DNA from 2 places in the Solwaraspora sp. WMMA2065 genome. Region 1 is predicted to be linked to the other one. Evidence: riboswitches for the same ligand, from Rfam matches in the RefSeq annotation. Region 1 holds a riboswitch; the other holds the start of a gene.
What was found. Region 1 has a riboswitch for cobalamin ahead of O7610_RS05910 (CbtB-domain containing protein). Riboswitches for the same ligand answer to the same signal wherever they lie in the genome.
Positions count from the first base shown of each region.

Region 1 (3,202 bases):
GCTGGCTCAGGATGCCGGCCGGCGTCCGAGTCGGGCGCGCCGGGTGGCGGCCCACCGTCCGAGTCGGGCGGGCCGGGTGGCGGCCCACCGTCCGGTAGTGGCGGACCCGGCGGCGGAGGAGGATCGGGATCGTCGCCGCACTCGTCACGCAGCACCTCGTCGAGGCGCTGCTCGTCGGCGCCGGGCGGGTCGAGCGGGTCACGGCGCCGCCGGTGCGGCAGCGCCAGCCGGGCTGCCTCGGCGACCTCGGCGGCGGTGACCGCCGGTTGGCCCCGCCAGGCGGCCAGCGCGACGGCGGCGCGGGCCATCACGATGTCGGCCCGCATACCGTCCACCTGGTACGCCAGGCAGATCCGGGCGATCCGGTCGATCTCGGCATCGGGCAGCGTGACCGCAGGCAGGGCCGCCCGCGCATCGCGTACCCGCAGTGCGAGCTGGTTGTCGGCGGACTGCCAGCGGTCCGCGAACGCCACCGGGTCGGTCTCGTACGCGAGCCGACGGCGCACCACCTCGGCCCGGTCCGCCACCAGGGTCGGTGCGGCCACCGACACCATCAGCCCGAAGCGGTCCAGCAACTGTGGACGCGGCTCGCCCTCCTCCGGGTTCATCGTGCCGACCAGCAGGAACCGGGCGGCGTGGCTGACCGACACCCCGTCGCGTTCGACGTGGGCCCGGCCCATCGCCGCCGCGTCCAGCAGCAGGTCCACCAGATGGTCCGGCAACAGGTTGACCTCGTCGACGTAGAGCAGGCCCCGGTGCGCGGCGGCGAGCAGCCCCGGCTCGTACGCCTTCACGCCGGCGCTGAGCACCCGCTGGATGTCGAGGGTGCCGACCACCCGGTCCTCAGTGGCGCCGACCGGCAACTCGACCAGTGCGGCCGGGCCGCCACGCGCGGTCACCGGCGCGGTGTGCGGCCCGTCCGGGCAGGCCGGGTCCGGGGCCGCCGGGTCGCAGGCGAACCGGCAGCCGAGCACCCGGTCGACCTCCGGTAGCAGCCCGGCCAGCGCGCGGACGACCGTCGACTTTGCGGTGCCCTTCTCACCCCGGATGAGCACTCCGCCGATGCCGGGGTGCACCGCGGCGAGCAGCAGGGCCTGCCGCAGGTCGGGCAGGCCGACGACGGCGGTGAACGGGTACGGCGTCATGGCAGGGGCCGACAGGTGTGCATGGTGAATCCCTCCCGCGGGTGTCCACGCCCGCGTACCGGTGGACCAGCGAGCGGCCGGAGTCTCCTGGCTGCCGGATCGACGTCGCGTCCCGAGCCTTCCCGCCATCGGGGCAGTGGCTGTCTCAGGGGGACGCGACTCACCGGTCACAGTGGCGGGACCGCCCCGGATTCGCACCGGGTTCCTCCGCGCACCGCTCGTGCCGGTCATGCTCCCCCACCCGCGGTCCACCGTCAATGTGGCGCCGGTCCCGTTGCCGGCCACGGCCACAGCCATTGCCCGGCCGGTCACGACGGCGGTACGCTGCGCATGCCACGGTGTTCGGGAAGCCGGTGTGAGTCCGGCGTGGTCCTCGCCACTGTGACCGGGAAGTGTCCGATCCACCATGCCACTGGGCCGACGACGGTCCGGGAAGGCGGGACGGCTGCGACGATCCGGGAGCCAGGAGACCGGCCGTGGCACGCACCGCATCGCCACGAGGCATGGACGAGGGGATTTCCTGGCATGACTGCACCTTCTGTCGGCGGAGAGGTCACCACCACCGCCATCCGCGTACCGCTCGCCGGTTGGTTGCTGGCCGCCGTCGCGGCGGTCGTCATCTACCTGGTCGCGCAGGACAACGGGCTGGTGCTGGCCGGTGCCGCCGAGTTCATGCACGAGTTCACCCACGACGGCCGGCACGCCCTCGGCGTACCGTGCCACTGAGCGGCGGCCAAGCTCCGATGACTACCTACCCGTTCCGCGCGGTGCTGGGCCGCGGACTGCTCGCCGGTACGGCCGCCGGCGCGGCAGGTGCGGTGGCGGCCCTGCTGATCGTCGAACCGCAGATCGAGTCGGCGCTGGTCGTCGAGGAGGCCCGCGCTGCGACCGGGACGGCCGGACACAGCCACGACGAGGAGTTGGTCGGTCGGGCCATGCAGGTCCTCGGCGGGCTGGTCGCCACCGTCGCGGTGGCGCTGTGCCTGGCGTTGATCGTCGCCGTGGTCTTCGCGGCGACCCGGCACCTGCTGCCCGGCCGCGACGACTTCCGCCGCGTGGGGCTGCTCGCCGGGCTCGGCTTCGTCGTGGTGGCGCTGCTACCGGCGATCCACTTCCCGGCCAACCCGCCGGGCGTCGGCGACCCGGACACCGTCAACCAGCGCACCGGGCAGTATCTGTCGTTCATCATCGCCGCGGCCGCCGTCACCTGGCTGGCGCTGCTGACCCACCGGCGGCTGACCGGCTGGGCGCGGCCGGCTCCCTACCGGACGGTGGTCGCGGCGGCGCTGGCCGTCGTCGGGTACGCCCTGCTGCTGGCGTTCTCGCCGGCAACCGGGGTCGACGTGCCCGCCGATATCCCGGCGGCGCTGCTGTGGGAGTTCCGGCTCGCCTCGCTGGCGCAGCTCGCCACGATGTGGACGGTTTTCGGGGTGGTGTTCGGACTGCTGCTCACCCCGGCCCGGACCGGTGACCGGCGGCCCACGCTCGCCAACGTCGCGTGACGGCGGAGCTTGGCCCGGCGGGACCGGCACCCGGGCACCCCGCCCGGGTGACCGTCTGCCGGGGCTGCTGCTGCGGCACCCGCCGCAAACACCCGGACGTCGACCACGACCGGCAGCTCGACCTACTGCGCGCGGCCGCGCCGGTACGGGTGTCCGACTGCCTCAACGCCTGTGACCGGTCCAATGTGGTGGTGGTGCAGCCAGCGGTGTTGGCCCGCCGACTGGGTGCCCGCCCGGTGTGGCTCGGCGGGGTGCACGACGAGACGGCACTGTCGAGCGTCGTCGACTGGATCGCCACCGGCGGGCCGGGCCTGGCCGCACCGCCGGACCGGCTCGCCGGGCTGCGCTTCGCCGCCCCCCGCTGGGGAAAGTCCGCCCCGACGTCCTGACCGCGTAGTGCCGTCGCTTGCCGGCCACCGCGTTCCGGCGGCCGACAAGCGACGCCCCCGAACGCGCGCCTGCCCGGATCACGGTCACCCATTGGCGCACGTTCGACAAGGTACGGCGCGAACCGATTGCACAATCGTGCAACCGTCCGGTGCCGTGGCTTCTCCC
Region 1 covers NZ_CP128361.1:1,271,590-1,274,791, reverse strand. Annotated here, with positions in the region: gene O7610_RS05915 (VWA domain-containing protein) at 1-1,145, opposite strand, end outside; cobalamin riboswitch at 1,226-1,353, opposite strand; cobalamin riboswitch at 1,465-1,638, shown strand; gene O7610_RS05910 (CbtB-domain containing protein) at 1,671-1,871, shown strand; gene O7610_RS05905 (CbtA family protein) at 1,889-2,647, shown strand; gene O7610_RS05900 (hypothetical protein) at 2,695-3,036, shown strand.

Region 2 (3,202 bases), 2.4 Mb from region 1:
GGCTGACACCGTCTCGCTGCCGGGCTGGCGGCCGTCGCCGACCCGATAGCCAGCGAACCGCGGCGTTCGCAAAGTCGGAGAAGATCGGCGGCACCCGGTTCCAGACGATGGGTACATCGCTACCAGATCGAACATCCTGGAGTCGTAACATGCCGTGCTCATGGCGATCACTGCGCCGCCGACTGCTGACCCTCACCCCGGACGGGACGGTGGCCGTCCGTCGTGGAACTGGCCTGGCTGACACCACTACCCGAAGCGTCTTCGAGATGGTGGACCGCACGGTACAGGCCGGCTTCGACGCGGCCCTGGACTCGACCAGCGTCGGCGAGCTGGAGGCCCGGTTGGACCGCACCGCGCGGGACTTCAGAAGCTTCGCGTACGAGGGGGCCGCGGCGGCGTACGCGATGCTCGACGCGGTGGCCCCGACCCGGACCCGTCGGGTGGGCCGACTGCTGACTGGACGCGGCGCGGCACATCGCTTCCTGATCTACTTCGGGGTCGGGCGGGCGATAGGCCGGCTGCCCCGGTTCCGGTGGCGGTCGGTGCTGCCCGCCGACCCGGTGCTGCACTGGCTGGCAGTCGATGGCCTCGGCTTTCACCGGGCGACCCTCGACCCGATCAGGCATGTTCGCCAGCAGTACCGGGCCGACGTGGCGGGATGGCCGCACGGAGACTTCCGGCACTACCTGGATCGCGCGCTTGACCAAGGCACCGGCCGGGCGATGTGGTTCGTGGAGGGTGCCGACGTCGATCGGGTGATCGCGACCGTCGGGCGGTTCCCGGCCGACCGTCACGACGATCTGGTCAGCGGCGTCGGTTACGCGGCGACCTACACCGGCGGGGTGAGTGAGCCGGCGCTGCGTCGGCTGTGGCAACTCAGCGGCGAGCATCGCTCCTTCCTGGCTCAGGGCGCGGCTTTCGCCGCGCTGGCTCGCGACCGGGCAGGGCTGGTCAACGCGCACACGCGGACGGCGGTGGCCGTGCTGTGCGGCACCAGCGTCGAACAGGCGGCCGACATCGCTGAACGATCGGAGACCGATCTGTCACCGGACGGTGCGCTGCCGAGTTACGAGGTCTGGCGACAGCGGATCGCTGACCGGTTCACCTCCCGCAGCCGTCGCTAGTACCCCGACGAGGAGGGTGCCGAGCACCGCCCCGGACAGGCCCCATAGCACGCTTCTCACCCGACGGTTCCTCCTCCGCGTACCCGGTGCGACCCGACGCCGCGACACGCCGAACACAGTATCTGGTGTTGCGTCTTCTAGCTTGCTCCCATATATGGTGTACCCCGCAGCTGGTTCGGCCGCCCCTCGGCGGTGGTCGAGGCAAGAGGGAACCCGGTGTGAGTCCGGGACTGCCCCGCAGCGGTGAGTGGGAACGACCGCCGTCACCGAGCACTGGGCCCGTGGCGGGTCCGGGAAGCGACGGCCAATAGGCACGAGCACGACGCCCACGAGTCCGAAGACCTGCCAGCGTGCCGCACGCGTCGCGTGCGGTGGTCGAAGGCCGCGCGGGACGGCCGACGCCGACGACCGGTCGACACCCGGCGGAGCAGACCGTCAGGTGAGTGACCGGTGGCGTCCTCCCCGCGTGTCCGTCGACCGGTGGACAGGCACGACAAGGGGAACCGATGCAGGTACGCAAGCGCAACGGCGACACCGAACCGGTGGACGTCAACAAGATCGTCAAGGCGGTCGAACACTGGGTCGCCGACCTGGACGAGGTCGACCCGCTGCGGGTGGCGACCCGGACGATCAGCGGACTGTACGACGGGGCGACAACCGCCGAGCTGGACAAGCTGTCCATTCAGACGGCGGCAGAGCTGATCGGCGAGGAGCCGCAGTACTCGAAGCTGGCGGCCCGGCTGCTCGCCGCCTACGTGGACAAGGAGGTCCGCGGCCAGCAGGTGGCCAGCTTCAGCCAGTCCATCCGCTACGCCCACGGCCTCGGGCTGATCGGCGACGACACCGCGGCCTTCGTCGCCCGCAACGCCCGCAAACTCGACGACGCCGTCGACGTCGACGGCGACCTGCGCTTCGAGTACTTCGGGCTGCGTACGGTGGCCGACCGCTACCTGCTGCGGCATCCGCAGACCCGGCTGGTGGTGGAGACGCCCCAGTACTGGCTGCTGCGGGTGGCGTGCGGGCTGTCCCAGACGCCGGCCGAGGCGGTCGACTTCTACCGGCTGATCTCCAGCCTGGCCTATCTGCCCAGCTCACCGACGTTGTTCAACTCGGGCACCCGGCACACCCAGATGTCGTCGTGCTTCCTGGTCGACTCGCCGCGCGACGAGCTCGACTCGATCTACGAGCGTTACCACCAGGTGGCGAAGCTGTCGAAGTTCTCCGGCGGGATCGGCATCTCCTGGTCGCGGATCCGTGGCCGGGGCGCGCTGATCCGGGGCACCAACGGCAGGTCGAACGGCATCGTGCCGTTCCTCAAGACCCTCGACGCCGGGGTCGCGGCGGTCAACCAGGGCGGCCGCCGCAAGGGCGCCGCCTGCGTCTACCTGGAGCCGTGGCACCCGGACGTCGAGGAGTTCCTGGAGCTGCGGGACAACACCGGCGAGGACGCCCGGCGCACCCACAACCTCAACCTGGCCAACTGGATCCCGGACGAGTTCATGCGGCGGGTCGAGGCGGACGCCGACTGGTCGCTGATCGACCCGTCCGACGCACCCGAGCTACCGGACCTGTACGGCGAGGCGTTCGACGAGGCGTACCGCGCGGCGGAGAAGAAAGCGGTCCGGACGGTCAAGGCCCGCGACCTGTACGGGCGGATGATGCGCACCCTGGCGCAGACCGGCAACGGGTGGATGACGTTCAAGGACGCCGCGAACCGGCTGTCCAACCAGACCGGCGAGCCGGGCAACACGATCCACCTGTCCAATCTGTGCACCGAGATCCTCGAGGTCAACAGCGACACCGAGACCGCCGTGTGCAACCTCGGGTCGATCAACCTCGGCGCGCACGTCACCGCCGACGGCGTCGACTGGGACAAGCTGCGCGCCACGGTCCGTACCGCCGTGGTGTTTCTCGACCGGGTGATCGACATCAACTACTACCCGGCGGCGCAGGCGGCGGCGTCGAACCCGCGCTGGCGGCCGGTCGGGCTGGGGTTGATGGGCCTGCAGGACGCGTTCTTCACGCTGCGGCTGCCGTTCGACTCGGCGCCGGCCCGGGAGCTGTCCACCCGCGTCCAG
Region 2 covers NZ_CP128361.1:3,676,536-3,679,737, reverse strand. Annotated here, with positions in the region: gene O7610_RS16650 (ABC1 kinase family protein) at 1-49, shown strand, start outside; gene O7610_RS16645 (DUF1702 family protein) at 108-1,124, shown strand; cobalamin riboswitch at 1,279-1,488, shown strand; gene O7610_RS16640 (ribonucleoside-diphosphate reductase subunit alpha) at 1,631-3,202, shown strand, end outside.
Region 2: linked by a shared signal. The riboswitch ahead of O7610_RS16640 (ribonucleoside-diphosphate reductase subunit alpha) and the one ahead of O7610_RS05910 (CbtB-domain containing protein) in region 1 are both predicted to bind cobalamin.